Regions from separate parts of the Mycobacterium sp. HM-7 genome, predicted to be linked through region 1. Evidence: riboswitches for the same ligand, from Rfam matches in the RefSeq annotation. Region 1 holds a riboswitch; the other holds the start of a gene.
What was found. A riboswitch is a leader RNA that binds a small molecule or an ion and turns the genes downstream of it on or off. The one in region 1 is predicted to bind cobalamin.
Positions count from the first base shown of each region.

Region 2: it holds a riboswitch for cobalamin, as region 1 does, so the genes downstream of both, ACWW1C_RS01385 (ABC transporter substrate-binding protein) here and ACWW1C_RS26350 (CbtB domain-containing protein) in region 1, are expected to answer to the same signal.

Region 1 covers NZ_CM132657.1:5,446,765-5,462,399, forward strand. Annotated here, with positions in the region: gene ACWW1C_RS26345 (CbtA family protein) at 6-914, opposite strand; gene ACWW1C_RS26350 (CbtB domain-containing protein) at 930-1,145, opposite strand; adenosylcobalamin (AdoCbl) riboswitch at 1,148-1,294, opposite strand; gene ACWW1C_RS26355 (hypothetical protein) at 1,411-1,836, shown strand; gene clpC1 (ATP-dependent protease ATP-binding subunit ClpC) at 1,883-4,405, opposite strand; gene lsr2 (histone-like nucleoid-structuring protein Lsr2) at 4,665-5,012, opposite strand; gene lysS (lysine--tRNA ligase) at 5,122-6,624, opposite strand; gene ACWW1C_RS26375 (alanine racemase) at 6,649-7,896, shown strand; gene ACWW1C_RS26380 (type III pantothenate kinase) at 7,893-8,693, opposite strand; gene panD (aspartate 1-decarboxylase) at 8,699-9,106, opposite strand; gene panC (pantoate--beta-alanine ligase) at 9,106-10,074, opposite strand; gene ACWW1C_RS26395 (Rossmann-like and DUF2520 domain-containing protein) at 10,071-10,991, opposite strand; gene ACWW1C_RS26400 (DUF6779 domain-containing protein) at 11,073-12,137, opposite strand; gene ACWW1C_RS26405 (DUF3180 domain-containing protein) at 12,205-12,681, opposite strand; gene folK (2-amino-4-hydroxy-6-hydroxymethyldihydropteridine diphosphokinase) at 12,681-13,184, opposite strand; gene folB (dihydroneopterin aldolase) at 13,181-13,555, opposite strand; gene folP (dihydropteroate synthase) at 13,548-14,342, opposite strand; gene folE (GTP cyclohydrolase I FolE) at 14,363-14,971, opposite strand; gene ftsH (ATP-dependent zinc metalloprotease FtsH) at 14,980-15,635, opposite strand, start outside.
Region 2 covers NZ_CM132657.1:270,323-285,957, reverse strand. Annotated here, with positions in the region: gene ACWW1C_RS01405 (MaoC/PaaZ C-terminal domain-containing protein) at 1-128, shown strand, start outside; gene ACWW1C_RS01400 (CHAP domain-containing protein) at 221-784, opposite strand; gene ACWW1C_RS01395 (ABC transporter ATP-binding protein) at 889-1,656, opposite strand; gene ACWW1C_RS01390 (FecCD family ABC transporter permease) at 1,653-2,636, opposite strand; gene ACWW1C_RS01385 (ABC transporter substrate-binding protein) at 2,663-3,670, opposite strand; cobalamin riboswitch at 3,739-3,923, opposite strand; gene ACWW1C_RS01380 (TetR/AcrR family transcriptional regulator) at 4,202-4,801, opposite strand; gene ACWW1C_RS01375 (glycoside hydrolase family 3 N-terminal domain-containing protein) at 4,827-6,014, opposite strand; gene ACWW1C_RS01370 (DUF2613 domain-containing protein) at 6,133-6,306, shown strand; gene ACWW1C_RS01365 (alpha-(1->3)-arabinofuranosyltransferase domain-containing protein) at 6,359-10,534, shown strand; gene ACWW1C_RS01360 (acyltransferase family protein) at 10,544-11,653, opposite strand; gene ACWW1C_RS01355 (DUF3068 domain-containing protein) at 11,871-13,067, shown strand; gene ACWW1C_RS01350 (hypothetical protein) at 13,115-14,743, shown strand; gene ACWW1C_RS01345 (sugar transferase) at 14,709-15,635, opposite strand, start outside.

The sequences.
Region 1 (15,635 bases):
AATCGTCAGACGGCGGCTCTTGCGTTCGTGACCGGCGCGACCTTCCGGGCACCACCGAGGTAGCGGTCGACGAGCCCGCCGAACACCAGCCCGATCACCGTCCAGATCAGCGCCTGGTCGATCAGCGAGTACCACCGGAACTCCCACAGCAGGTCGGCGTCGAATCCCGGGTAGATCAGCTGCCCGGGGGCATAGACCTTGCCGTCGACCGTCACCGGCGTCGCGAATGTGTTGGTGATCGGCTGGGGTGTCTCGGTCGCGGCGCGCGCGAACCCGAACTCGCCGGAGTGCTCGACGTTGGCCGACAGATCACCCAATGACGGCAGCGCCGCCAGCAGGCCGCCGTACACGACGAAAAAGCCGAGCACTGCGATCCCCACCGCACGCGCCCACCCGACCTTCGCGGACAGCTTGCGCGCCGCGAACACGGCGAGTCCCAGCAGGGTCAGCGAGCCCCACACCATCCCGAGGTACAGGAAGCCGCGGGACTCCATGGTGAACTCGTGGCCGATGGCCGGCGGGTTCGACGGGTACTTCACGAACGGCAGCAGGTAGACGCCCAGGAAGCCGAAACCGGCGACGGTCCAGCCCAGCACCTTCGGCCGCACGCCGAACCGGCCGTGCAGCACCAGATACGCGACGGCCACCAGCGCACCCATCGCCACCGAGAACGCGATGATGCCGGTCGCCGCCCCGATACCCGACTGGATGGATCGGCTGAACAGCTCCGGCCCGTCCGGTTCGACGGGATGTCCCATGGCGGTGTGGACGGTCGAGAGCACGTTCATGCGGCCGGACTCGTAGTCGATGGCCTTGTCGATGGTGGGCTCGGCAAAAATCCAGGCAAACAGGAACCCCAGGACGCCGGCGATCAGACCAGCGAGGGCTCCGCGCCCGATGACGCGGATTTCCACAAGAAGTCCCGTGGATCAGTGGCAGGGGAAGCCGAGGAAGTGCCGCGAGTCGTGCACCCACTCGTGGACCACGACGGTCTTGCCGAACATCGACATCATGCCCTCGTCGATGCCGACGAGGTAGTACGCCAGCATCGCCAGGAAGATCGTCACACCGAGCAGCACTGCCACCCGGGTGGCCGAAAGCGCCTTGGTCGATACACCCGGCTTCGAAACCGCAATACTCGTCATGGTCAAACCTCCTACGGGGTCACGCGCCCCTACATTGTTCGGTTCTGCACGACGGCGAAAGATCTGACTCGCCGCATTGGGCTCACAGTGGCGCAACCGTGCCGGATTCTCACCGGCTTCCATGCGCCGTCGTACCGGGATCAAGATACACCGAACGGTTTGTCGCCCGCGCAGATCCGTAGGGACTTCCCTTATATCCGTGGCACCGCTCGGCGCTTAGCGTCGATCTCGGACGCTCCCCAGCGACGAGACGGAAGGCACCGCGATGTCATTCACCATCACACGCAGAACGTTCTGCGTGGTCGCAACCGTCACTGCGCTCATATCCGCCGGCTGTGGCGGGGCAGGCCACAGCTCGAACTCGAGCAGCAGCTCCGGCGACTTCTGCACCCTCGACGCGAAGCTGGTCGCGCGCAAGCAACACGACCTGGGCGCGGCACTCGGCAGCGATGCCGCCAACCAGAGCCAGATTGTCGATGACCTGCTCAAAGATGCGCCCGTCACGCAGAGCGAACTCGCGGCAGCGGCACCCGCCGAGCCTCGCCGCTACCTCGACGACCTCGCCGACCCCAACAAAATGGACGCGATGATGGACAACATGAAGGCGCTCAACGACTGGGCGCTGAAGAACTGCGACGCGAAGTACCGCCCGCTGTTCGAATGGCAGGACAAGTCCCTGCTCGGCGGCTGAGCAACGCAAAAAGCCCCCGACGAATCGGGGGCTTTTCGCGTCGTGACTACTCCGAGGCAGTCGCCGCGGCCTCGGCCAGATCGGCCGATTCCTTGCGACGGCCGGCGAACGTGAACTTCGCGTCCTCCGTGTTGGCGCTCTCGCCGTCCCAGTTCTCGACGTCGACGGTCACGATCTGCCCGGGTCCGACCTCTTCGAAGAGGATCTTCTCGGACAGTTGGTCCTCGATCTCGCGCTGGATGGTCCGACGCAGCGGACGGGCACCGAGCACCGGGTCGAAACCGCGACGAGCCAACAGCGCCTTGGCCTTCGGCGTCAGCTCCATCTCCATGTCCTTGGCCTTGAGCTGCTTGCCCACGCGGCCGATCATCAGCTCGACCATCTGAACGATCTCGTCCTGCGTCAGCTGGTGGAACACGATGATGTCGTCGATGCGGTTCAGGAACTCCGGGCGGAAGTGCTTCTTCAGCTCGTCGTGCACCTTGAGCTTCATCCGCTCGTAGTTGTTCTCGCCGCCACCCTGAGTGAAGCCGAGGCCAACCGCCTTGCTGATGTCGCTGGTACCGAGGTTCGAGGTGAAGATCAGCACGGTGTTCTTGAAGTCGACGGTGCGACCCTGACCGTCGGTCAGGCGGCCGTCTTCGAGAACCTGCAGGAGGCTGTTGTAGATCTCCTGGTGAGCCTTCTCGATCTCGTCGAACAGCACCACGCTGAACGGCTTCCGGCGCACCTTCTCGGTGAGCTGGCCGCCCTCTTCGTAGCCGACGTAGCCCGGAGGGGCACCGAACAGCCGCGACGCGGTGAAGCGGTCGTGGAACTCGCCCATGTCGATCTGGATGAGCGCGTCGTCGTCACCGAACAGGAACTCGGCCAGCGCCTTCGACAGCTCGGTCTTACCGACACCGGACGGGCCGGCGAAGATGAACGAGCCCGACGGACGCTTCGGGTCCTTCAGGCCGGCGCGAGTACGCCGGATGGCCTTCGAGACGGCCTTGACGGCGTCGACCTGGCCGATGATCCGCTTGTGCAGCTCGTCTTCCATGCGCAGCAGGCGCGTGGTCTCGGCCTCGGTCAGCTTGAAGACCGGGATGCCGGTCCAGTTGCCCAGGACCTCGGCGATCTGCTCGTCGTCGACCTCGGCGACCACGTCGAGGTCACCCGAGCGCCACTGCTTCTCCCGCTCGGCGCGCTGGGCGACCAGCGTCTTCTCCGAGTCGCGCAGCCGGGCTGCCTTCTCGAAGTCCTGCGCGTCGATGGCCGATTCCTTCTCCCGGCGGGCATCGGCGATCTTCTCGTCGAACTCGCGCAGGTCTGGCGGAGCGGTCATCCGGCGGATGCGCATGCGGGCGCCGGCCTCGTCGATCAGGTCGATGGCCTTGTCCGGCAGGAACCGGTCGTTGATGTAGCGGTCGGCCAGGGTGGCCGCAGCGACCAGCGCACCGTCGGTGATGGAGACGCGGTGGTGCGCCTCGTACCGGTCGCGCAGACCCTTGAGGATCTCGATGGTGTGCTCAACGGTCGGCTCACCCACCTGCACCGGCTGGAACCGGCGCTCGAGGGCGGCGTCCTTCTCGATGTACTTGCGGTACTCGTCGAGCGTGGTCGCACCGATGGTCTGCAGCTCACCACGGGCCAGCTTCGGCTTCAGGATGCTGGCGGCGTCGATGGCGCCCTCGGCGGCACCCGCACCGACGAGCGTGTGGAGCTCGTCGATGAACAGGATGATGTCGCCGCGGGTGTTGATCTCCTTGAGCACCTTCTTCAGGCGCTCTTCGAAGTCACCGCGGTAGCGGCTGCCTGCGACCAGCGAGCCCAGGTCCAGCGTGTAGAGCTGCTTGTCCTTGAGCGTCTCGGGGACCTCGCCGTGCACGATGGCCTGTGCCAGGCCCTCGACGACGGCGGTCTTACCGACGCCGGGCTCACCGATCAGCACCGGGTTGTTCTTGGTGCGGCGGCTCAGCACCTGCATGACCCGCTCGATTTCCTTCTCGCGACCGATGACGGGGTCGAGCTTGCCCTCGGCGGCGGCGGCGGTCAGGTTGCGGCCGAACTGGTCGAGCACGAGCGACGTCGACGGGTTGCCCGTCTCGCCACCGCGGCCACCGGTGCCGGCTTCGGCGGTCTCCTTGCCCTGGTAGCCCGAGAGCAACTGGATGACCTGCTGACGCACGCGGGTCAGCTCGGCGCCCAGCTTCACGAGCACCTGAGCGGCGACGCCTTCGCCCTCACGGATCAGGCCGAGCAGAATGTGCTCGGTGCCGATGTAGTTGTGGCCGAGCTGCAATGCCTCGCGCAGCGACAGCTCCAGCACCTTCTTGGCGCGCGGGGTGAACGGAATGTGGCCGGACGGCGCCTGCTGCCCCTGGCCGATGATCTCCTCGACCTGGCTGCGCACGCCCTCCAGCGAGATGCCCAGCGATTCCAGCGACTTCGCGGCTACGCCCTCGCCCTCATGAATGAGGCCAAGCAGGATGTGCTCGGTGCCGATGTAATTGTGGTTGAGCATCCGGGCTTCTTCTTGAGCCAGGACGACGACCCGACGGGCCCGGTCGGTGAATCTCTCAAACATCGGTGGTTACCTGCTCTCCCTCGTAGCCGCAGCTCCTGCCACGCCACTTCGCGTGTCGCGACGCTGTGCGCCTACCGTCCACTCTAATGGGCGGCGACCTTGCGTGCCCTGCGGTATCCCCTAGCTCGCAAGGCCACTCAGCACTGCAAAAAGGCCAACGCGCTGCAGCGACGAAACGTTTCCCGGATCAGTCCGACCGAGCTACGCCGAAAGCGAACAGAGAAACCGTGGGCAACTCTGAATTACGTTGCCCGCAGGATCAGGTGGCGGCGTGGAACGCGTCGATGATCTCTGCCGGAATGCGGCCCCGGCTGGAGACATTGTGGCCGTTGCGCCGTGCCCATTCGCGGATGGCGGCACTCTGCTCACGGTCGATGGACGCGCGACCACGGCCCGAGGTACCGGCGCTCGCACGGCCGCGACGACGACCACCGACACGGCGGCCGGCCTCGACCCATTTCTTCAAATCATTCCGGAGCTTGGTGGCGTTCTTGGTGGTGAGGTCGATCTCGTAGTTCACCCCGTCGAGTGCAAATTCGACCGTCTCATCCGCCGCACCTTCACCGTCGAAATCGTCGACGAGCGTGACAGTCACTTTCTTTGCCATCGGCCCACACTAACCCTTCTGCCTCGGAAAAATGCAGAATCGACTCTGCCATAACAATGCTGGCATAGGACTCGAATTCCTTCAACAAGTCTCAGGGTCAGCTCAGTTTTCAGTCGCCCTGGCGGCGAACAATCGGGAACAAAACGGTGTCCCTAATCGTCAACCCCGTCAACGCCATCAGCAAGCGGTCGAGTCCCATTCCTGTTCCGGTGGTCGGCGGCATCGCATACTCCAATGCGATAAGGAAATCCTCATCAAGTCGCATTGCCTCGTCGTCACCGGCAGCAGCGGCACGCGCCTGTGCCTCGAAACGCTCGCGCTGAATCACCGGATCGATCAACTCCGAATATCCGGTGGCCAGCTCGAACTTCCGGACATACAGATCCCATTTTTCTGTAACGCCCGGAATACTGCGGTGCGCCCGAGTGAGCGGAGTGGTCTCCACCGGGAAATCCCGGACGAAGGTCGGCGCCCAAAGGTGATCACCGACGGTGTGCTCCCACAGTTCCTCGATCAATTTCCCGTGCCCGTATCCGCGGTCGCGGGGAATCTCGGCGCCGAGTCGTTCAGCCACCTTCCACAGGTACTCGGCGGAAGTCTCGGGAGTGATCTCCTCACCGAGGGCTTCAGACAACGACGGATACATTTCGACGGTCGCCCATTCGCCGTCGAGGTCATAGGTGGAGCCGTCCGGGAGCGGCACCATTCGCGTGCCAATGGCCTCGTCGGCGACCTCCTGAATAAGCTCACGCGTCACAATCGCGGAATCGTCATATGTGCCGTAGGCCTGATATGTCTCCAACATCGCAAATTCCGGTGAATGCGTGGAATCCGCGCCTTCGTTCCGAAAGTTCCGATTGAGCTCAAAAACCTTCTCGAAACCACCGACCAGGCAGCGCTTCAGGAACAACTCCGGCGCGATGCGCAGGTACAGATCCGCATCGAGCGCGTTGGAGTGCGTGATGAATGGGCGCGCCGCGGCGCCACCGGGCAGCGTCTGCAGCATCGGGGTCTCGACTTCGAGAAATCCGCGACGCTCCAGTGCCGAACGCAATGCCCGCACGACCGCAATACGCTGCCGCGCGACATTGCGGGCCTCGGGGCGCACGATCAGGTCGACGTACCGCTGCCGGACCCGCGTCTCTTCATTCAATTCCTTGTGCGCGACGGGAAGCGGTCGCAGGGCTTTCGACACAATTTGCCAGTTCTGGGCAAGCACAGATAATTCCCCGCGCCGAGAACTGATGACCTCGCCCTCGATGAAGACGATGTCGCCCAGGTCGACATCCGTCTTCCACGCGTCGAGCGACTCCTGGCCCACCTTGTCCAGGCTCAGCATGGCCTGGAGCTGGGTGCCGTCGCCCTCCTGCAGCGTGGCGAAGCACAGCTTCCCCGAGTTCCGGGCGAACACGACGCGCCCGGCCACGCCGACGATGTCGCCGGTGGCGGTGTCCGCGACGAGCTCCGGGTACGCCGCCCTCAGCTCGGAGAGGGTATGGGTACGCGGCACCTCGACCGGATACGGATCGCGCCCCTCGGCCAGCAGCCGCTCACGCTTGGCCTGGCGGATGCGGAACTGCTCGGGAATGTCGGGGCTCTCGGCGTCGCTCACGAAATGCCAGCTTAAATGAAGCCCATGGCCACCAGTTTGGAGCAGTCCACCGTCGACGCGCTCGACCACGAGCCGATCGACTGGCGATACAAGGGCCTGCCCTCTTCTTGGTGGGGACAAACCCCTGCCCAGGTGTGCCGTCGGCGGCCCGGTCTGTTCGACGACGGCGCGGTCTCACCGATCGCGACGCTGCGGACCCAGCCGCTGGTGCACAACATGGTCACGATGGCGCGCTGGTGCCGGCGCCGGGGGGTACAGCTCGCCCCGCACGGCAAGACCCACATGTCCCCGCAGCTGCTCGCCCGCCAGCTCGGCGCCGGAGCGGTGGCCGTCACGGCCGCGACCCTCAGTCAGGTCCGGGTGTTCCGCGCCTTCGGGGTCCGCCGGATCATCCTCGCCAACGAGCTGGTCGACGTCACCGGACTGCGCTGGCTGGCCGCCGAGCTGGATGCCAATCCCGACTTCCAACTGACCTGCTGGGTGGACTCTGTGCGCGGCGTGCAGCTGATGACATCTGCCTTGACCGGGCGGCGCCGCCAGGTGGACGTCTGCGTCGAGGTCGGCCAGGCGGGTGGCCGGACCGGCTGCCGCGACGCCGAGACCGTCGACGCCGTGGCGCGCGCGGTGGTGGCCTCGGACCGGCTGCGGCTGGTCGGCGTCGCCGGGTACGAGGCGGCTACCGGCCACGAGATCAGCGACGCGGCGGTGGCTGCCGTCACCCGGTACCTGCAGACGATGCGCGACACGGTGATCCGGTTGCGCCCGCTGTTCGAGACCGGCGAAATCCTGGCGACGGCCGGCGGCAGCACCTACTTCGATCTCGTCGCCGACATCCTGACCGGCTGGCCCGACGGCATGTCGGTGCACACCGTCCTACGCAGCGGCTGCTACCTGACGCACGACGACGGACTCTACGCCCGCACGACGCCGCTGGGCCGCACCGACGACGGCCACCTCGAACCCGCACTGAGTGTGTGGGCGCAGGTGCTGTCCCGCCCCGAGCCCGACCTCGCGATCGTGGGCATGGGCCGCCGGGACGTGTCGTTCGACCAGGAGCTGCCCGTGCCGTACGGGCGGCCCGACAGCGTCGTGGAGAAGCTCAACGACCAGCACGCCTACCTGCGGCTGGCACCCGCTGACCAGAGTGTGCAGGTCGGCGACTGGCTGGAGTTCGGGGTCTCACACCCGTGCACGGTCTTCGACAAGTGGCAGCTGATCCCGGTCCTCGACGCCGACCACCGCGTGGTGGAGCTGGTCCGGACCTTCTTCTAGGCGCGGCGGGAGTTGCGCTGGTTGCGCTCGAAGACCAGCCGCAGGCCGTCGAGCGTGAGGTTCTTCTCGTAGTGCTGCACGGTGCGCAGATCCGGCAGCACCAGCTGCGCGGTGTGCCCGGTGGCCACCACCGTGACGTTATGACCGTCGAAGCCGTCGACATCTTCACGCACCCGGTTCACCAGCCCGTCCACCAGGGCAGCGAACCCGAACACCGCACCGGCCTGCATGCACTCCACCGTGTTCTTGCCGATCACCGACCGGGGCCGGGTCAGCTCGACCCGCCGCAGCGCCGCCGACCGGGCCGCCGCCGCGTCCGAGGACACCTGCACGCCCGGTGCGATGGCGCCGCCGAGGAACTCACCCTTTGCCGAGACGACGTCGACGCAGATCGACGATCCGAAGTCGACGACGATGGCCGCGGTGCCGTACTTGTGGTACGCCGCAAGGCAGTTGACGATGCGGTCGGCGCCGACCTCTTTCGGGTTGTCGACCAGCAGCGGAATGCCGGTGCGCACACCCGGTTCGATCAGGACTTGCGGCACCTTCGGCCAGTACTGGTCCAGCATCACCCGGATTTCGTGCAGCACCGACGGCACTGTCGACAAACCCGTTGCGCCGAGCAGGTTTTCGGCGTCATCACCGATCAGACCGTCGATGGTCAGCGCGAGCTCGTCGGCCGTCACCTCCGACTCGGTACGAATCCGCCAGTTCTGCACCACTTTTGCGTGATCTCCGGAGCCCGAGATCAACCCGACGATGGTGTGGGTGTTGCGGACATCGATCGCCAGCAGCACCGGCGTTACCGCGGCGACAGCAGGCCGTCGACACCGTCCGGGACGTGCGCGGCGTCGTGCGAGAAGTCGATCTGCCGGTTCTGCGCGTCGACGAAGATGACGTTCGGCCGGTAGGTGCGGGCCTCGGCGTCGTCCATCGTGGCGTAGGCGATCAGGATCACCAGATCACCGGGGTGGATGAGATGCGCTGCGGCACCGTTGATCCCGATGATGCCGGTCCCGCGCTCACCGGTGATGGCGTAGGTGACCAGCCGGTTGCCGTTGTCGATGTCGACGATGGTGACCTGCTCACCCTCGAGGATGTCGGCGGCGTCCATCAGGTCGGCGTCGATGGTCACCGAACCGACGTAGTGCAGGTCCGCCTGCGTCACCGTCGCCCGGTGAATCTTGGACTTCAGCATGGTGCGAAACATCAATTCCTCCAAGGTAATTCGTTGTTGCCACCGTCGGCTCCGTCATGGTCGAAGGCAGACCCGACATTCGGGTGACCGTCGATCCCTGCGGAGGCGCCGATGTCGATGGCGATGTTGTCCAACAATCTGGTCTTGCCGAGCCGGCCCACCACCAGCATGCGGGCCGGACCCGATGCCGGTGCCGGACCCAGCCAGGGGTCCCGGACCTCCAGATAGTCGACGTCGATGGCGGGCACCTCATCGAGGACCGCCCGGGCCGCATCGAGTGCGGCGGCCGCGCCGTGCGACGCGGAGTACTTGCCGGCCAGCAGTGCCGCGGACAACGCCCCGGCCTGCTCGCGCTGTTCAGCGTCGAGGTAGCGGTTGCGCGACGACATGGCCAGGCCGTCGTTCTCGCGTACGATCGGCACCGCCTGAATTCGCACATCCAGGTCGAGGTCGTCGACCATCTGGCGCACCAGAACCAGTTGCTGATAATCCTTTTCGCCGAAGAACGCGCGATCGGGGCGCACGATGTTCAGCAGCTTGAGCACGACGGTCAGCATCCCGGCGAAATGCGTCGGCCGGGATCCGCCCTCGAGTTCGGCGCCCAGCGGACCCGGCAGGACCGTGGTGCGCTGACCGTTCGGATACATGTCGGCGGCGTTGGGCGCGAAGACGATGTCGACGTCCTCGCCGCGCAACTGCTCGATGTCGGAATCCAGGGTGCGCGGGTAGGCGTTCAGGTCTTCCCCCGCGCCGAACTGCAACGGGTTAACGAAGATCGACACCACCACAACGGCGCCGGGGATCTTCTTGGCGGAGCGCACCAGCTCCAGATGGCCGTCGTGCAGCGCCCCCATGGTCGGCACGAGCATCACCCGGCGCCCCGTGGCGCGCAGGACCCGCGACACGTCCGACACGTCCGTCGGGTTGGTGTAGAGGTTCAGCTCGCCGGCGGTGAACTTCGGCGGCCTGCGATCGGTCACTGCGTTCTCCCTTGCAACACGGCGAAAACTTCATTCGGCGCATGCGCACGTTGTGCGGTGCGCAGCGACATGGCTCGATACGCCTGCGCCAGTTCGGGATTCACTTCTTCCATCGCACGCAGATGAGCCGCGACGGCGGCGCCGTCGCCGCGGGCCACCGGGCCCGTCAGCGCGCTCTGCCCGCGCTGCAGCGCGTTCTCCAGCGAGGCCCGCGCCAGTGGCGCGAGGATGCGCTCAGCGATGCCGGCGGGGTCGCCCGTCACCAGCTCCTGGCCGAGCAGTTCCTGGCCGGCCAGCGCGCCGCGCAGGGCTTCGACGGCGTCGAGGACGACGGTGATGACGTGATTGCCGGCGTGCGCCAGGGCCGCGTGATAGAGCGTGCGGGCGTCCTCGCGAACCCGGAACGGTTCGCCGCCGATCTCGAGAACCAGGGACTGGGCGATGGCGTATCCGATTTCGTCGGCCGCGGTGATCCCGAAACAGGTCTCCGACAGCCGGGCGATGTCTTCGTCCGCCCCGGTGAACGTCATGGCCGGGTGGATGGCCAGCGGGATACAACCCTGCTCGGTCAGCGGGGCCAGCACGGCGATGCCGTTGGCACCCGAGGTGTGCACGACGATGGTGCCGGGCCGCACCGATCCGGTGGCCGCCAGGCCCGCGACGACAGCCGTCAGCTCCGCGTCGGGCACGGCCAGCAGCAGGAGTTCGGCCTTGGCGGCGACGTCGTGCGCGGGCAAGACCTGGGTGTCGGGCAGCCGCCGCTCGGCGCGGCCGCGCGACGCATGGGAGATCGCGCTACACGCGACGACGACGTGGTCGGCGCGCTCCAGCGCAACACCCAGCGCACTGCCGACCCGCCCTGCGGAAATGATTCCGACAGTGAGCCGGGCCGGACGCAGTCCGTCGAGCTGCTTCATTGCAGCGACCTCACAATTGGTGGTTTTCTCCTCGTTCCAGTCCTGCTCGGCAGGTACCGGACGGTCACCGCAGAGCGTAGCTCAGTCCTCGCGGCGGCGTCGACGGCCGCCGCCGCTGGTGTTGGCCTGCAGCCGTGCCAACAGTTCGGCCGCGGGCTGTCCGCCAACGTGCTGACCTGCGGGTTCATCGTCAGGTTCGGCGCGGCGCCGACGACCGGATGTGACAGGGGTCTCTGTCGCGGCCGGCTCCGCAGGTGCCCCGTGACGGCCTCGGCGCGGCGGTTCTGGAGCGGGCTCGGGAGCGGGCGGGACGACCGGCAGCGTCATCGTCGGTTCGGGGCCGCGGTCCTGGACCGGCGGCGGGGGCGGCGGCACTGGCTCCGGCGCCACGGGCGCCCAGTTGCTGCCCGGCTGACCGGCCGGAATCCACTGCCCTTCGGCGGGGGTCGGCTGCCAGTCCGACGGTGCCGGCTGCGGGGGAAGACGGTGCGCGCCGCCGAACGGCTGCTGCTGCGGTGGCGGGGGTGGGGGCGGCGGGGCCCATGGATCCGGCGGCACATGCGGCTCGGCCGCCACGTCGATGATGGGGCTCTCTTCGGTGTTGGGCTCCGACATGAGGTCAGGACGGTCTTCGGTGTCGATCCGGCTGGCGACGACGCGACCGACCGGCACGGCCTGCCCGCTGCGATCGGTCTCGAGCGCCGGGCGGTGGGCCAGGTCGGTGTCGAAGTAGAACTCGAGGTTCGCGCGGAGCGCGGCGAGTTCCGCGCGCAGCGCCGCGACCTCGTCGGCCGACTGGGCGCGCAGTTCGGAGGCGAGCTCACGGCGCAGGTGCGATTCCAGGGACAGTTCGTACTCGCGGCGTGCCGCGATCTCGCGGTCCAGCTGCAGGTCGTAGACGAGCTTGAGGTCCCGGGCCCGGGCCTGGTCCAGATCGGCCTGGCGCCGGTATACGAACGAGGCGAACGCGGCCGCCACCGCGGCCCACAGGGCAATGACCACAGCGAGTTTCAGCAACTCGACCTGATCAGTGAACACCAGCGCGGAGCTGGCGATGATCGCGAGCACCAGCAATGCCGTCAGCAGCAACCAACCCGGCCTGCGGTTCGCACGCCTACCGCGCGCTGCCCGAGTCGGATCGATCATGGGCTGACTGTACCGTTTTGCCTTCCCATCGCAGGTTGACCGACACCCGTTCCGGTCGGATCGTTACCTATTCGGTTGCGCCGTCAGACTTCTCCGGCGGGTCCAGCGGCGCGCGGCAGCAATGCTGCAGCCACAACCCGGCCACCACGAGTGCCAGCGCACTCACTGCCGCGACCGTCGCCCCCGGGAAATCGGCCGCGGCCACGCGCAGTACACCCCGCCGCGGCAGCACGTAGCCGAGCACACCGAGCCACCAGCCGAGAGCCAGCGCACCGACCCAAGCCGACGCCTTGGCCACCACCACCGACCGGGCGACCGCCAGAGGATGGACGCGACCTGCCCCCACGCCGATGGCCCCGTCCCGGATCTTGGCGCGCAGGTAGAACCCCCACCCCGCCTCGGCGGCGGCAAAAGCCAACAGCGACAAGCCCGTCCACACCGTGATCGGCGGGAACCACCGGTACACCAGGATCACCAGCAGGTACGCGACGACCGTGGCCAGCGCCGTGCCGATCGCCAGATCGCGCTTCCGGGTGGGTCCCATCAGGGCACCAGCACCAGGTCCGTGCGCCGCACGCCGTCGCGTTCGCCGGCATCCAGTCCGGCCAGCAGATCGGCGACGGGAACACCCCCCAGCTCCGCTGCGGGATCGGCGGCCAGCCACGGCACGAGCACGAACGCCCGTTGATGCGCGAGTGGGTGCGGCAGCGTCAGAGCCGGATCGGCAGAGCGCACTTCTGCGTCACCGTCGTGGCAGCTGACGATGTCGACATCGAGAGTGCGTGGGCCCCAACGCTGTTCGCGAAGACGGTCCGCCGCATTCTCGAACTCGTGGGCCAGATTGAGCCAGCCCGGGCCGTCGAGGCCGGCATCGTCGGCCAGCAGCACGGCATTGAGGAACGGCCCCTGTTCGACGCCGCCCCAGGCAGCGGTCTCGTAGACCGGGGACACGGCCCGGATCGTGCCGGCCAGCCCGGCAACCACCGACTGCAGATGGGCGAGGCGATCACCCAGGTTGGAGCCGATGGACAGGACCACGGTCGTCACCCTCGGCCGCCCCGCCTCGACCGCCGCGCCACCACTGCAACGTCGTTGAACGACAACGGAATCGGCGCGCTGGGCTTGTGCAGCACCACCTCGACGGCGTGCACCCGCTGGTCGGTCATCACAGAATCGGCGATCTCGGCCGAGACCGTCTCGATCAGGTTTCGCGGCGGCCCGGCGATGATGTCCGCCGCCTGCTGCGCCAGTGCGCCGTAGTCCAGGGTGTCCGACAATTCGTCGCTCATCGCGGCAGCGACCAGGTCGATCCACACCGTGATGTCGACGACGAAGTCCTGCCCGTCTTGCCGCTCGTGGTCGAAGACCCCGTGATTTCCGCGAACGGTCAAGCCGCGCAGTTCGATTCGATCAGCCAAGCCACGCTCCCACCACTTTGACGGCATCCACCGAAGCCCGTACATCATGCACCCGCACTCCCCATGCACCGTGCTGCGCGGCCAGCGCCGAGATCACCGCGGTGGCCGTCTCCCGGCCGTCGGGCTCGCGCGGTGTGCCGTCGGCGTCCGCCAGCAGGGTGCCGAGGAACCGCTTCCGTGACGCGCCGACCAGCACCGGGATCCCGGTGGCCACCAACTCGGGCAGCGCCCGCAGCAGGGCCCAATTGTGCCCCGCCGATTTGGCGAAACCCAGACCCGGATCGATGATCAGGTTGCCCGGCTCGACCCCGGCGGCGACGGCGTCGTCGACCGCGGCGAGCAGCTCCGCCCGGACATCCGCCACCACGTCGGCGTACTCCGGAATCCGGTGCGGCTGCTCGGCGTCGACTTCCCGCCAGTGCATCAGTACCCACGGCACCCGCGCGCTCGCGAGCAGCGGCGCCATGTCCGGGTCGGCGCGGCCACCGGACACGTCGTTGACGATGTGGACGCCACATTCCAGCGCGGCCTCGGCCACGTCGGCGTGCATGGTGTCGACGCTGACGGTGATGCCTTGGGCGACAAGTTCTTTGATGACCGGCAGCACGCGGCCGCGCTCGACGTCCGGGTCCAGCCGGGCCGCGCCGGGCCGGGTGGATTCCCCACCGACGTCGATGATCTGCGCCCCTTGGGCCGCCAGCGCCAGTCCGTGCTCGATCGCGCGATCGTGGTCGAGGAACCGTCCCCCGTCGGAGAACGAGTCGGCGGTGACGTTGACCACGCCCATTACGCGCGTGCGGACGTGATTCACTTCCGCAGGATCAGATCCAGCGCCTCGGCTCGCGACGACGCGCAGGTCTTGAACTGGCCGCGCACCGCGGAGGTCGTGGTCACCGCGCCGGGCTTGCGCACCCCGCGCATCGCCATGCACAGGTGCTCGGCCTCGACCACCACGATGGCGCCCCGCGGGTTCAGCTTGCGCATCAGGGCGTCGGCGATCTGGCCGGTCAGCCGCTCCTGTACCTGGGGCCGCTTGGCGTACAGGTCGACCAGGCGGGCGATCTTGGACAGCCCGGTGACCCGGCCGTCCTCACCCGGGATGTAACCGACGTGCGCAACGCCGTGGAACGACACCAGGTGGTGCTCGCAGGTCGAGTACATCGGAATGTCCTTGACCAGCACCAGTTCGTCGTGGCCCTCGTCGAAGGTCGTGTCGAGCACGGCATCGGGATCGGTGTACAGGCCGCCGAAGATCTCCTCGAAGGCGCGGGCAACGCGGCCGGGGGTGTCCCGCAAGCCGTCACGGTCCGGGTCCTCGCCCACTGCGAGCAGCAGCTCACGCACCGCGGCTTCGGCTCGATCGTGATCGAACTTCGGCGGGGTGAGCCTGGCCGAATGGATCTGCGACCGCGTCATCTGTGCGCCTACTCGTCGTTGGGTTTGGCCGGCGGTGGTGCCGGTTGCTGCGGATACGGCTGATAGCCCTGCGGCGGACCGGGCTGGCCCCAGCCTTGCTGCGGGTACCACTGGCCCTGCTGGGCGTGGTGGCCATGCTGGCCATGCTGCCCATGCTGCGGCGGCCAGCCCGGGGCCTGCCAGCCCGCGGGTGCGCCGTAGTTCGGCTGCGTCTGACCGTGCTGCGGCTGACCGTTCGGCGCAGCGTGCGCGCCGTTGGTGCCGTTCACCGCGCCCGCGGCCTGGCTGGCCGCGGCGATTGCCGCCTTGAACGCCGGCTCCTCGACGGGCGGCGGCCACGGCTCGCCGCGCTCGATGGCCAGCTCGCCCGGCGTCTTGATGGGCGGCTTCTCCGACGGAATCCGGCCACCGAAGTCGTCGAACAAGGTCAGACGGGGCCGCTTCTCGACGTCTACCAGGATGCGCTCCAGGTCAGGGCGGTGCAGCGTCTCCTTCTCGAGCAGTTCGCCGGCGAGGGTGTCGAGCACATCGCGGTACTGCGTCAGCACATCCCACGCCTCGGTGTGGGCAGCCTCGATGAGCTTGCGCACCTCGTCGTCGATGTCGCGGGCGACCTCGTGACCGAAATCAGCCTGGGTGCCCATGGTGCGGCCCAGGAACGGAT
Region 2 (15,635 bases), 920 kb from region 1:
GCAAGCCGGTCCTGTTACCGGCAAAGGTCGGGCTGTACGTCGAACCCATCGACGGCGGCTGGGAGCTGGCACTGCGCAACCTGTCGAAGGGTTACCCGCACCTGACCGCGACGGTCACCGAGCTTTAGCAGTTCCTTCGCGAACAGACGCAAAACTGTCATTTCCGGCTGGAAATCGACAGCTTTGCGTCTGTTCGTGGTTCAGGGCTGAGTCGACAGCGTCATTCGTACCGTCCGAAACCGCGGATGCCGGGGTCGTCGGCGATCTTGTAGGTCGACAGGCCCACGTTGGTGCCCTCGCCGCCGCCGACTGTCGTCAGCGTGCCGTTGTCGTTGATGAGCACGATGTTGACGTGCTGGCCCTTCGGACTTGGTTTGTCGTAGAGCACCAGGTCGCCGGGCAGTGGCGAGTAGTCCGTTGGCTCCCAGCGCCCTTCGGCGTGCAGATAGTCGGTGAGGGTCATGACGCCCGGGATGCGCCAGTGCCCGGAGTTGGGATTGGCGAACGGTTTTCCGGCTTCCCGCATCACCCAGCTGGCGAAGTCCGCGCACCAGGGCTCGTCGTTGCCCTCTGAGTACTTCGACATGTCCGACTGCGCCGCGTACTCCTGGGCCAGGACGTGCACGACGGCTGCGCGCCCGGGACTCAGCGTCGAGGTGTCCACGGCCGGGAAGTCGGGTCGGGCGATGTGCTCGCGGTAGCCGCGATACCCGGCCAACGCGGCGACGCCCACCGCCACCAGGACAGCGACGACCAGCAGGATGCGCCCCGCCCGTTTGTGCATACTTCCCAGGTTAAGCGGCCCGCGTGCGGCGGCCGGTCACCAATTTCGGGGCCGAAAACTATCGATTGCCGGCCTGAATCGACAGTTTTGCGTCTACTCGCGAGTTACGGCGGCAGGAGCTGGATGGACGGGCGGCCCGCGTCGTCGGGCACTACCCGGGCCGCAACGCCGTAGACCGACGAAATCAGTTCAGCGGTCAGGACTTCAGCGGGTGTCCCGGCGGCAACAACCCGCCCCTTGTCGAGCACGACGAGCCGGTCACAGAACAACGCCGCGAGTGTCAGGTCGTGCAGCGTCACCACCGCGGTCACGGGCAGCGCGCGGATGAGCGCGAGCAACTCGAACTGGTGCCGGATGTCGAGGTGGTTGGTGGGCTCGTCGAGCAGCAGTTCGCGGGGCTCTTGCGCGAGCGCCCGGGCGATCTGCACCCGCTGCTGCTCACCGCCGGACAGCGTCCGCCAATCCCGGTCACGCATGGTCGCCGTCTCGGTCTGCTCGAGGGCACGCTCGACCGCGTGGTTGTCGGCCTCGGTATCGCCAGACCAGATGCCACGGTGCGGAATTCGGCCCAGCCGCACGATCTGTTCGACGGTCAGGTCCAGGTCGGTGCTGACCTGTTGCTCGACCACGGCGATGCGTTGCGCGACGGCGCGACGTCGATGCTCGGCAACCGGACGTCCGTCGAGCAGCACCGCGCCACCGTCGGCACGCCGTAGTCCGGCGAGCAGCCGCAACAGAGACGACTTGCCGGCACCGTTGGGCCCGAGCAGGCCCAGCGTCTCACCATCGGCTACGGAGAGCGACACCCCGTCGATGACGAGCCGTCCCCCGGCGGACCAACTCACCGATTCGGCAGTGAGCGGGCCGGTCATCGAATTCTCCTGCGCCGAGCGAGAATCCACATGAAGATCGGCACCCCGACCAGGGCCGTCACCACGCCGACGGGCAACTCCTGGGGCGCGAACACCGTGCGGGCCGCGGCGTCGACCCAGACCAGGAAGACGGCGCCGGCGATCGCGGTGACCGGCAACAGTCGGCGGTGCGACGGCCCGACGATCATCCGCGCCGCGTGCGGCAACACCAGTCCGACGAAACCGATTGCGCCCGCGACACTCACCAGCACGGCCGTCAACAGCGCCGTCGTCATCAGCAGGATGATCCGGACCCGTCGCACCGGGACTCCGAGCGCGGCGGCGGCGTCACGGCCGAAGGCGAACGCGTCCAAGGCATCTGACTGCAGCCAGCAGACACCCAGGCAGGCCGCGCAGACGAGGCCGCACATCACCACCTGATGCCAGCTCGCGCCGCCCAGCGAGCCGAGCAACCAGAACAGCACCCCGCGGGTCTGTTGCGCGTTCGCCGAGGAAAACACCACCATCGCCGTCAATGCCGAAAAGAGCTGAGTGCCGGCGACTCCCGCCAACACCACCCGGTCCGGCCCGCCGCCGGCGGCCGTCGCGAGGGCCAGCACGAGGACGAACGCGATCACCGCTCCGACGAACGCCCCGCCCGACAGCGTCAGCGCGCCACCGACCCCCGCCACGACGACCAGCACCGCACCCGTGGACGCGCCTGAGGAGATGCCGAGCATGAACGGATCGGCCAGCGGGTTGCGCAGCAACGACTGCAGGATCGCTCCGCAGATGCCCAGTCCCGCACCACAGATCGCGGCCAACAACGCGCGCGGCAGTCGCAGTTCCCAGACGATGCCGTCATCGATCGGTGCAATGTCCGCCGGACGGCCCCAAAGATGTTGTGCGAGGACCGCATACACGTCACTGATGCCCAGGTCGGCCGGCCCCACGATCAGCGCCGCCGCGATCGACAGCGCCAGGACCGCCAGGCCGAGCATCGCCGTCCCGGAGGTACGCACCGCCGTCAGGACTTCCCGCCCAGCCCGAACGAGCGCAGCCCGGACGCGACGGTCTCGACCGCGTCGACGTTGCGCAGCGATGGATCCATCGCGCTGCCGGGCAACACGATCCACCGCCGCTCGCGCACTGCCCTCAACTTGCTTGCGGCCGGGTCGGTTTCGAGGAATTTGATCTTGGCGGCGACGCTGTCCCCGTCGTTACCGCGGGTGAGGTCGGCGAGGACGAGCACGTCGGGGTCGCGTTGCAGGATCGCCTCCCACGAAATCTCCGGCCACAGCTGCCGGTTGTCGGCGAACGCGTTGCGGGCCCCGACAGCGGCGGTGATGATGCCGGGCGCTCCGCAGCAGCCGGCGATGTACGGAGTTCTGGTACCGGCGTACCACCACATCATGGAGACGTCGTCGGCCTCGAGCCCGATCGTCGCGCCGGCCATCCGTGCCCGCAGCGACGACACCAGCTTCTCGCCCCGGTCACGCACGTCGAAGATCGTGGCGATATCGACGATTTCGGCGTACATGTCGTCGAGCGTCAACGCCCGCTGCTGCGCCGCGTTCTGACCACCGCACTCGCTGGACGACTGATACGTCGGCACCCCCAGTCGCTCGAACCGCTCCCGCGGGGCAACACCCTGGTCTGTGAACGAGTAATCGAACGTCGCGTACACGAAGTCGGGTTTCTCTGTCAGCACCCGCTCGAACGAGGGGAAATTCCGGCTCAGCACAGGAACTTTGGCGTTGTCCGCGGCGAGGTCGGGCCGAACGTCGTCGCTCCACGATGCGGTGCCGGCCATGCGGTCGGCGAGGCCGAGCGCCAGGAGCAGTTCATTCGCGGGCTGGTTGATCGAGACCGCGCGGTGCGGCGGCGATTTCACCGTCACCTTGCGTCCGCAGTTCTCGAGCGCGACGGGATAGCCGGCAGTTCCGGCGGCGTTCTGGCTGGCAGCTGGTGGGCCGCCGCATGAGCAGACGAGTGAAACAACCAGTAGGACAAGCACAATGGTGCGTCGAGACACGGCGGCGCCTTCCGATCCGGGACTCTGTTCGCGGAGTCCATCCGTTGGAGGGTTCTCGCGCCGCCAGGCCGCGAGAACCCGAGCCAGCAGGTCTTCGGACTCGGGATCATCCAGTCGGAGCGCCTTCCCAGCCCACGTGGGGCCAGTGGCCGTTGCTCCGCCTGTCCTCCTCACCGCTGCGCGTCAGTTCCGGTTTCGCACCGGATTCCCTGACCCAAGCGTGTTGGGTTCGACTGGCTCAAGCGGACCCTATCAGCGCACCGCGGTCGCCACCGCCGGCGTATCCGGGGGAGAGCTCGAGTGCGCAACACCACCGACGCAGAGCCGATGTCGGCGTGGGTGCTTCTGCGCCCAGGTGGTCCAAGCGGCACATGCGATTTGAAGCCGTCAGCATGGGTTGACATTGTCAGCCTGAACTGACAGCTCCCGGCGAAGGCTGCCAAGGGAGACCGGTACTCAAGTGGCCAATGTGACGACCCGCGACCAGCCCGCCACAGTCGGGTCCCGCAGTGCCGGGGAGGCCCGGCGGGACTACGACTCGGCGCGCTTGCCCTTCAGGCCGCGCCAGAAGAGGTTGATCATCAGCTCGGTGGCGTCGTTGACGTCGGTGTCGCCTGCGCTGACGCGGGACGCGATGGCCTCACCCGCACCCACCAGGGCCACGGCCATCATCTCGAAGTCGCTGTCCGGTTCGGGGTTTCGAGTACCCGCGCTGAGCAGCCGGGCCACCAGGTCGATGATCTTCTCGCGACCCTCGCGCACCGTGTGGGCGAACGCCTGCGAGCTGGTGGCCTGCGTGTACAGCACGATCCAGGACGCCCGGTTGCGGTCGATGTACGTCATGAACGACAGCACCGCGTTGCGGAGCAGGTCACGCGGGCTCTGCGCGAAGTTGATGTCCGCCCGGACTGTGTCGACGAATCGGGTCAGTTCCCGGTCCAGGCACGCAGCGAATAACTCTTCCTTCGAGCCGTAATAGAGGTACAGCATCGGCTTGGAGATCTCTGCCTGCGCGGCGATCGCGTCCATGGAGGTCTCGTGATAGCCGTTCACCGAGAACATCTGCACGGCAGCGTCGAGCATCTGCTGTTCGCGGACGGCCCGCGGCAGCCGCTTGGTTCCACCTGCCATCAGATAAGGGTATTCAAGGAGCAGCTCACTTCACGCATTTCGCGCCCGGCCCCTTCATGGCCGCCACCCGCAGCACCGACTTGTCGACCTGCGCCTGGTCCAGCTGCCCGGCCTTGGTGGCCGCCTCCAGCTTGTCCAGCACGTCCGGGATGCCGTCGGTGGTGATCCACAGGGCGACGTCCGCGCCGGCCTGCAGCGCCTTGAGCGCCGCGTCGGCCACGCCGAAATGCTGGGTGATGGCGGCCATGCCGGTCAGGTCGTCGGTGAACACCACGCCGTCGAACGGCGGGCCGCCGTACTCGCCGCTGCGCAGCAGGTCGTAGGCCGGCTTGCTCAGGCTGGCGGGGTCGTCGCCGAGCGTCAGGCCCGGCACCTGCAGGTGACCGACCATCACGGCGACGGGCTGCTGCGTCGTCAGCGTCCGGTACGGCACCAGGTCGTTGTCCTTCAGCGCCTCCAGCGGCGGCGTCTTCACGCCACCGGTGTGCGAGTCGCCCGAGCCATGCCCGTGACCGGGGAAGTGCTTGAGCACCGGTACGAGTCCCGCCTCGCGCAGGCCCGCGGCGTATGCCCCGGCGTACTCAGTGACTTTCTGCGGGTCCGAGCCGAACGAGCGGTCCCCGATCACCTCGTCGTCGGGCTCTTCCGTGACGTCGGCGTCCGGCGCGAAGTCGACGGTGATGCCGAACTTGTCCTTCATCTGCTGCCCGCGGTCCTTGGCGATGGCCTGCACCTCGGCCGGCGTCTTGGTCGCCGCCAGCACGCGCGCCGACTCCTGCGGGCCGATCAGCTTCTTCAGCCGGGACACCCGGCCGCCCTCCTCGTCGATGCTGACCGCCAGCGGCAGCGCTCCGGAGGCGGCCTGCAGCGCCGGGATCGAGCCGTCCGACAGCATGGACAGGTCCGTCCAGCTACCGATGAAGATGCCACCGACCTGCTGCTGCGTCACCGCGGCGCGGGCGTCGGCGGCGTCCTTCACGCCGACCATGAGCAGCTGGGCCAGCTTCTGCCGCAGGGTGAGGGTGCTGAGCAGAGCCTGCGGATCGCACGGCGGTGCCGTCGGCGCGGGCGCGTCCATCGGCTTGCTCGACGACGCCGTGCTCTTGGCCGGGCTGGACGTGCTGGACGCGGCCGGCTTGTCGGATGACGACGAGCAGCCGGCTACCAATCCGGACACCAGTGCGAGCGCGCCGAGGGTTCGGGTGAGGGACATGGGGTCCGAGCCTAGCTGTGCGACGAGTCGCGCAACCGGGGCGCATTGGTCCCGCGATGACCTGCACGCAGGCCGGCGAACACGGAAGCAGGCAGGTCGTCATGCTAGTTTGGGCGCCATGGACCGCTTCCTCGTGCCCGCCGGAGCCAGCATCGTGGTGGGTCTGTTGCTCGGCGCAGCAGCGGTCTTCGGCACCACACTGATGCTGGAGCAGGACACCAAGCCGACGCTGCAATCGGGCGACCCAGCGTCATCGGTGCTCAACCGGGTCGAATACGGCAACCGCAGCTGATCCCGCGGCGCCACTTTCGCGGCGCTGCCTTTGGGTCGTCACTGCGGCCGCTCTGGTCCTGACATTCGCCCAGTCACCGGGCCGGGTCTCGCCCGACACCAAACTCGATCTCACCGCCAACCCCGCACGATTCCTGGCGCGGGCGGCGAATCTGTGGAGCAGCGACCTCCCCTTCGGCCAGTCGCAGAACCAGGCCTACGGCTACCTGTTCCCGCATGGGGCGTTCTTCCTCGCCGGTGACGTCATCGGCCTGCCCGGCTGGGTGATCCAGCGGTTGTGGTGGGCGCTGCTGCTGGTCGTCGGCTTCTGGGGCGTCGTCAGGGTCGCCGAGGCTTTGAACGATGGGCGGGGTATCGGCAGCCGATCCTCGCGCGTCCTCGCCGCCGTGGCGTTCGCCCTCTCCCCGCGAGCGCTGACGACCCTGGGCGCCATCTCCTCCGAGACACTGCCCATGATGCTGGCGCCGTGGGTGCTGCTGCCGGTCATCCTGGCGCTGCGCGGCGATCCGCGGATCCGGCAACTCGCAGCCCGCTCGGCGGCCGCCGTCGCGCTCATGGGCGCGGTGAACGCCGTCGCCACGCTGACGGGCTGTCTGGCCGCGATCATCTGGTGGGCCGCGCACCGGCCCAACCGGCGTTGGTGGCGCTTCACCGCGTGGTGGTTCGGGTGCACGCTGCTCGCGATCCTGTGGTGGGCCGTCGCGCTGCTGCTGCTCGGCCGGATCAGCCCGCCGTTCCTGGACTTCATCGAATCGTCGGGCGTCACGACGCAGTGGCTGTCGCTGACCGAGGTGCTGCGCGGCACGTACGGCTGGACGGCGTTCGTCGCGACCAACGCGACAGCCGGTTCGTCGCTGGTGACGGGTTCGGTGGCAGTGCTGGCCACGACGCTGGTGGCAGCCGGCGGCATGGCCGGCCTGGCGATGCGCAGCATGCCGGCCCGGGGCCGCCTCATCTCGATGCTGCTGCTCGGTCTGCTGCTGCTCGCGGTCGCCTACTCGGGTGGCCTGGGCTCCCCGATCGCGCACCAGGTGCAGACCTTCCTCGACGCCGCCGGCACCCCATTGCGCAATGTGCACAAGCTCGAACCCGTGCTGCGGCTGCCGCTCGCGCTGGGCCTGGCCCACGTGCTGGGCCGGATTCCCTTGCCGGGCACCGCGCCGCGCCGGGAATGGATCAACGCGTTCGCGCACCTCGAGCGGGACAAGCGGATGGCCGTGGCCGTGGTGCTGCTGACGGCACTGGTCGCCGCGACATCGCTGGCCTGGACGGGCCGGCTCGCCGCGCCCGGCACCTACCGCGCCATCCCCCAGTACTGGCACCAGACCGCGGACTGGCTCGACGCGCACAACGCCGAGACGCCGGGCCGCGTCCTCGTCGCGCCGGGCGCGCCGTTCGCCAACCAGGTCTGGGGCAACACGCACGACGAGCCGCTGCAAGTATTGGAGCGCGGCGCCTGGGGCGTGCGCGACTCGATTCCGCTGACCCCACCAGAGACCATCCGCGCCCTGGATTCCGTGCAGCGCCTGTTCGCCACCGGACGGCCCTCTGCCGGACTGGCCGACACCCTGGCCCGCCAAGGCATCTCATTCGTCGTGGTGCGCAATGACCTCGATCCCGACAACTCCCGGTCCGCGCGACCGCTGTTGGTGCACCGGGCCGTGGAAGGTTCCAGGGGGATCACAAAAGTCGCGCAGTTCGGCGAGACGATCGGGCCCGGCACGCTGGAGGGCTTCGTCTCCGACAGCGGCCTGCGGCCCCGTTATCCCGCCGTCGAGATCTACAAGGTGGCCGGCGCCGCCACCACCCAGCCGTACCTGGCCGACGCCGACACCATGCCCCGGGTCGACGGCGGACCCGAGTCGCTGCTGCGCATCGATGAGCGCCGGCGCCTGATGGGCCGAAACCCCTTGGGCCCCATGCTCTTGACGTCCGACGCGCAGCGGGCCGGGCTGCCGGCGCCAGAGGTCACCGTCACCGATACCCCGCTGGCGCGCGAGACCGACTACGGACGCGTCGACGACCATTCGTCGGCGGTGCGGGCCCCCGACGATCCGCGGCGCACCTTCAACCGCGTCATGGACTACCCGAGCCCCGGCGCCAGCCCCGCCTACGGCCAGTGGCCGGGCGGACGGATCACCACCTCGAGTTCGTCGTCCGACTCCACCGCGCTGCCCAACGTGGCGACGGCCGCCGGGCCGGCCGCGGCGATCGACGGCGACTCCTCGACCAGCTGGGTGTCCAGCTCGCTGCAAACCGCTGTGGGGCAATGGCTTCAGGTCGACTTCGACCATCCGGTGACCAACGCGAGCATCACCCTGACGCCCAGCGCCACCGCCGTCGGCGCTCAGGTACGCCGCGTCGAGGTGGCAACGGCCAACGGCACCAGCACGATTCGCTTCGACGAGCCCGGCAAGCCGCTCACCGCGGCACTGCCCTACGGCGAGACGTCGTGGGTCCGGTTCACGGCGATCGGCACCGACGACGGTTCACCCGGCGTGCAGTTCGGCATCACCGACTTCTCGGTGACGCAGTACGACGCATCCGGATTCGCCCACGCGGTGAGCCTGCGACACACCGTCGACGTGCCCGCGCCGCCCGCGGGATCAGCTGTGGCGCAATGGGATCTGGGTAACGACCAGCTGGGCCGGCCGGGGTGCGCCGAAGGACCGAACGGGGTCCGGTGCGCCGCCACCATGGCCCAGTCACCCGAAGAACCCGTGAACATGAGCCGCACCCTCACGGTGCCGGCACCGATGGCCGTCGTGCCCACCGTCTGGGTGCAGGCCCGGCAGGGGCCGCACCTGGCCGACCTGGTCAGCCAGCCCGGCACCACCCGAGCATCCGGCGACGCCGACGTCATCGACGTCGCGGGATCGGCCTACGCCGCCACCGACGGCGACCCGCGCACCGCCTGGGTGGCCCCGCAGGGCATCGTCCAGTTCCGGGGTGGCGCCAACCTGACCGTGCGCCTGCCGGCCCCGACCACCGTCAGCGCCCTGCGACTCGTCCCGAGCGCCTCCGAGCTGCCGGCGCACCCCACCGTCGTCGCCGTCGACCTCGGCAACGGACCGCAGGTGCGGCAGATCGGCGACGGGCCGCAGACCATCCAGCTCAGCCCCGCGAAGACCGACACCATCAAGCTGTCGATCCTCGACTGGCACGACCTGATCGACCGCACCGCACTGGGATTCGACCAGGTGAAGCCGCCCGGCCTGGCCGAGGTCACCGCACTCGACGACCACGGCGCGCCCATCGCCCCCGCCGATGCCGCCGTGAACCGGCGCCGCGCCATCACGCTGCCGTGCGGCCGCGGGCCGATCGTCGCGGTCGCCGGCCAGTTCCTGCAGACCTCGGTGCGCACGACCGTCGGCGCGCTGCTGGACGGCGCGCCCATCGCGGCCCAGCCGTGCCAGTCCGCGCCGCTGCAACTGCCCGCCGGGAAGCAGGAACTCCTCATCAACCCGGGGCCCTACTTCACCGCCGTCGGCGCCCGACTCGCCGGCCCGCTCGCGGCCCATATCCACAGCGCCCCAACAACTCCCGCGCAGCTGCAGAAGTGGACCGCCGATCACCGCGAGGTACAGGTGACGCCGTCGCCGGTGCAGCGGGTGCTCGTGGTGCCCGAGAGCGTCAACCCCGGCTGGACCGCCCACACCGCCAACGGCGCCATCCTGACGCCGGTGACCGTCAACGGCTGGCAACAGGGCTGGGTACTGCCGGCGGGTACCGCGGGCACCGTGACGCTGACGTTCCCGCTCAACACCCCCTACCGGATCGGGCTGTTCGGCGGGCTCGCGCTGCTGCCGATCCTGGCGTTGTTGGCGCTGCTACCGATGCGGCGGCGAGTCGACGACGAGCCGGCGCAGACCTGGCAGCCGCGTCCCACGGTCGTCGGGGTGGCCCTGCTCGGGTTCGGTTTCCTGGTGGCCGGGTTCGCCGGCCTGGCGACCGTCGCGGCGGCCGTCGGCATCCGGTACCTGCTGAAGTCGCGGGTGCGGTGGCTCGACGGGTGGACCGTCGTCGCCTCGGCGAGCGGCCTGATCGGTGCGGGCGCCGCGCTCAGCGCATACCCGTGGCGGTCGGTCGACGGCTACGTCGGGCATTCGCCGTGGGTGCAGTTCCTGGCGCTCATCTCGGTGGCCGCGCTGGCGGCGTCGTTGTGGGACGCGCCGGCTATCCGACTTCGGCCGCGCGCCGTTCAAGCGGCGAGGGACGAGCCGCGATGAGTAGCGCGGCTATCCAACTGCTGCCGGCTCCGGAACGTCCGTGATCGCGCTGTCCCGCGGCGACGGCGCGTGCCGGGATTCCCAGCGGCGCAGCAGCTCGCGGCATGGCGACTCGATCAACCCGTAGCTGACGGCAGCGATCGCGAATCCGAAAACCCAGGTCAGGATCAGCACGATCGGCATGTGGCCGTTGAACGGAAACTCGCCGATCACCGGGAACACCATGGCCAGCGCCGCGAGGTGCCAGATGAACAGGCCGTAGGACCAGCGGCCCAACGTCACCATCGCGGTGCTGCCGAGGATCCGGTGCGGCGTTCCGGGGGCGTCCAGCACCAGCGGCGCCAGTAGCGCCCCGGCGACGACGGCGCCCATCGCCGTCTTGACCACGACCTGGCCGACGGTGCCCGGCGCCAGCCCGATGTTGCCGGCCAATGGCGTCGCCGCGATGACGAAGGCAATCCCGGCGATGGCCGCCATCACCCACCGACGGCGGGCCAACAGGTGCATCCGGCCGACGGGCATCACCGTCAGCTCGGCCAGCAGCATGCCGGCGGCGAACCAGGAGAACAGCGCAGGCAACCAGTTCATCTGATTGACGCCGAACGGCAGGTGCCACGGCAGCGCGGGCCACGCGAAGCTCGCCACCGCCAGCGCTGCGATCGCGGGCACCCGCCAGTCCACCGGCAACCGGCGAGCCAGCAGCGCCAGCGCGGGCAGCACCAGATAGAAGCTGACCTCCACGGCCAGGCTCCACATCTGGGTCAGCCCGGCGGTCAGGGTCAGCGGCACATAAACCTGAGTCAGGGTGAGGTTGGCCAGCCAGACGGTGAGATCGGCATGGGCGTCCGGCAACAGCGCCAGGATCACCACGACGGCGACCAGATAGCCCGGCATGATCCGGACGATGCGGGAGCGCAGGTAGTGGCCGGTCGGCGGCCGATGGCGCAGACCCCGCGCGGCGGCGGCATGACCCCGCCACAACAAGAAGCCCGACAGCGCGAAGAACAGGGCGACCGCCAGGTCGAAACGAGTGAACAACCGGCCGTACCAACCGCTGCTGTTGGCCGTCTGGAACGCCACGTGAGTGAGGACGACGCCCATGGCGGCACAGGCCCGCATGCCCTCGACAGCAGGCAGGAAACTGCGGGTGCCGCTCACCTCAGTGCCGTCCGCGGTGTCGTGTCCTTGCTCGCCCACGATCCCAGTGTGCCGGGTGCCCGGTGTCAGCGGCGAATCTCACTTGCGCCCCACCAGCACTATGAGGGTGTGCCTTAGTAAGGGCTGTTAGGGTCAGTCGGGTTGCTGTGTGGCTGGCAGACAAAGTAAGGAGCACGGGTTGAACCGCGCTGTGGGGTTGCGAATCGCGGCATGCGTCTTGATGGGGCTCGGCGCTGCCCTGCTGATTGCTGCCCTGCTGTTGACTACCTATACGTCGGGCAAAATCGCCAAGATTCCGCTCGACATCGACACCACACTGGTGAGCAACGGCACCGGCACCGCGCTGGACCCCGCGTCGCTGCTGGGCGAGAAGTTCGTCATCAACAAGAACGTCCCGGTGGTGCTGCAGCGACAGCTCAGCGTCGAGAACCCGGCGAATGCCGACGTGGTGACGCTGCAGGTCGGCAGCACGGTCCGCCGTACCGACAAGCAGCAGGAGAACGGTCTGCTGCTGGCGCTCGTCGACACCGTGACGCTGAATCGGTCCACCGCCGCCGCGGTGACGGGTGCGGCCGGCTCGGTGCAGAAGCCGCGGACCATCGAGGACCAGAACCCGCCGACCAACATCGCGCTGCCTCACACCGGGCTGAGCTACCGCTTCCCGTTCAGCACGGAGAAGAAGACCTACCAGGTGTTCGACCCGATCGCGCAGAAGGCGTACGACGCCAACTACGAGGGCGAAGAAGACGTCAACGGCCTGCCGGTCTACAAATTCACCCAGAACGTCGGCTTCGACGCCGACGGCAAGCTGGTCGAGCCGATCAAGTTCTCGTCGCTGTATGACAAGGACGAAGACGGCTCGGTGACCGCGCGCGCCGAACTGTGGGGCGTCCCGTCCGCCGAGCCCACCGACCCGATCACCATGCAGCGCTACTACGCCGCTGCGCGCACCTTCTGGGTGGACCCGGTCTCGGGCACCATCGTCAAGGAGAAGGACCGCGGCTTCCACTACTACTCGCGCGACGCCCTCAAGCCTGAGGTGACCTTCGCCGACTTCACCGTCACCTCCAACGAGCAGACGGTCGAGTCGCAGGTCGCCGCCGCGCACGACGAGCGCGACAAGCTGGCCCTGTGGGACCGCATCCTGCCCATCACCTTCGGTGGCCTGGGGCTGGTCTTCCTGGTCGGTGGCGTGCTGCTCGCCGGGTACAGCCTGCGGTCGCAGGCCGCGTTGATCGATCCCGGCCTGGACGCCGCCGGGCATGGCTTCTTCGGCCGGCGCGATACCGACTCCGGACCGATGCCGGCGGCCGAGGCCATGACCGAGAAGCTGCCCACCCAGCGGCCGACCGATCTGCCACCGGACCGGATCTGATCTCTTTTCGTCCGCACATCACCCGTCGCTTCGCTCGCCCTGAATCCCTGCCGGCGCTGTACGCGCTGGGGCTGACGCTCGCTGTCACCGCGCCGCTGCTGGCGCCCGGCTATCTGCTGCTGCGTGACGCGGTTTCGACGCCGCGGTCGTACCTCTCCGATGCGGCCCTCGGTTTGTCCGAGGCCGCGCCGCGGGCGCTGCCGCAAGACTTCTTCCTGGCCGTCTTCTCGCCTGTCGTCGACGGCGGCGTGCTGGTCAAGGCGCTGCTGATCCTGGGCCTGTGGTTCGCCGGCTGGGGCGCGGCGCGGCTGGCCGCTGCGGTTCTGGACGCCGGCCTCGGCGGACAGCTGGTGGCCGTCACCGTCGCGGTGTGGAACCCCTATGTCGCCGAGCGACTGTTGCAGGGGCATTGGAGCCTGCTGGTCGGCTACGGCTGTCTGCCCTGGGTGGCGGCAGCGGCGCTGCGGCTGCGAGAAGGTGGTCTGCCCCATCTCGTGTTCTGGATCGCCCTGGCCGGGTTGACGCCGACGGGGCTGCTGCTGGCATTGGTCGTGGCGCTGGTGTGTTCGCGAACGTGGCGCGGCGTGTGGGTGGCGCTGGCTGCGTCGGTCGGTGCCGCCCTGCCCTGGTTGGTGGCGACGGTCGTGGCGCGATCGGTGCTCCCGGTGGCGAGCGCCGGGGTACCGGCGTTCGCGGCGCGGGCCGAGCCGGGGCTCGGGACGCTGGGTAGCCTCGCCGGGCTCGGTGGCATCTGGAACGCCGCCGCGGTGCCGGTGTCCCGGACGACCCTGTTCGCCGTGGCCGGGACGGCGACGCTGCTGGTCGTAGTGGCTTTCGGCGCGCGGAAGGCGTGGTCCGTGGCCGCCGCCCGACCCCTGCTGGTGCTCGCCGTCGTCGCAGTGGTGGTGCCCGCGCTGCTGGCGACCGGAGCCGGGTCGGCGTTCCTCGACTGGCTGATCCGGACCATTCCCAGCACCGGCGTGTTGCGCGACGGGCAGAAGTGGGTGGCACTGGCGTTGCCGGGTTATGCCTTGGCCAGTGCCGCTGCGGTGGCAACACTTCGGCGGTGGCTGCCAACGGCTTTCGCCGCTGCGGGGTGTTGTGTCGTGATGTTGGCGGCATTGCCCGACCTCGCGTGGGGTGTCGGCGGCCAGCTTCGGTCCGTGCGGTACCCGGCCGGCTGGTATGCGGTTGCGGCACAGATCAACTCGGACCCGAAACCGGTCGCGGTGCTGCCGCCCGACGTCATCCGGGAGTTCCCCTGGGCCGGCCCGACGCCCGTACTGGACCCGCTGCCCCGCTGGGTGTCCGCCGATGTCCTGGCGACCGGAGACCTGGTGATCGGCGGACGGACCGTGCCCGGCGAGGGCGCACGGGCGCGGCGAGTGCAGGACCTGCTGCTGCGCGGCGCCGACGTGCACCAGCTGGCGACGGCCGGGGTCGGCTGGGTGGTCGTGGAGGGCTCGGCTCCCCCGCTGTCGCTACCGATTGCCTATCGGGACAAGGACATTGCGCTGTACCGGGTCGGCGGTACGACACCCGCGGCAGCGCGGCGGCCGCTACTGATCACGGCGCACCTGGCCTGGTTGGGCATGCTGATCGGCGCGCTGGCCGGGATGGCCGTTCAGCGGTGGCGGGGACTCAATACGCCCCCTCGCCGCGTGCCACCACCGTGAGCGTCTTGAGGATGATCCCGACGTCGGTGAGCATCGACCAGTTGTCGACGTACGAAAGATCAAGGCGCACAGCTTTGTCCCACGTGAGATTGGACCGTCCGCTGATCTGCCAGAGGCCCGTCACGCCGGGTTTGACGAGCAGCTTGCGCCTGATGTCGCCGTTGTAGGACTCGACTTCGCGGCGCAGCGGCGGCCGCGGACCGACCACGCTCATGTCCTGCTTGAGCACGTTGATGAATTGCGGAAGCTCGTCGATGCTGTAGCGGCGCAACACCTTTCCCACCAGCGTCACCCGTGGGTCCTCGCGCATCTTGAACATCACCCCGCCGGCCATCTCGTTCGACGGCAGCAGGTCCTCGAGGCGCTCCTCCGCGTCGACCACCATGCTGCGGAACTTGATCATCGTGAACGGCTCGCCGTCCAGCCCGATGCGTTCTGACCGGTAGAACACCGGGCCGCGGCTTGTCATCTTGATGGCGATGGCCGTGAGCACGAGCAACGGCGACGTCCCGATCAGCGCCGCCAGCGCGAATCCGAAGTCGAACGCCTTCTTCAGGAAACTCTTCGCACCGTGGTACTGCGGCTTCTCCACGTGCAGCAGCGGCATGCCGGCCACCGGCCGCATCGCCAGCCGCGCGCCCGCCACGTCGAGCAGTCCCGGCGAAACCACCAGGTTGACGTCGGAAGCCTCGAGACGCCAAGTGAGGCGCTGGATTCCGGCCACGCCGAAGTGTTCGGCGTCGGTCAGCGCAACGGTGTCGGCGGCGCACCGGTCGCCGAGCGCGCCGAGGGCGTCGTTCTCGTCACCGAAGATCGGGATCACCCGATCGCCGATCCTGATGAGGTCACCGCGCGCGCCCGGGTCCCCCGGAATGCCCGCGCCGACAACGAC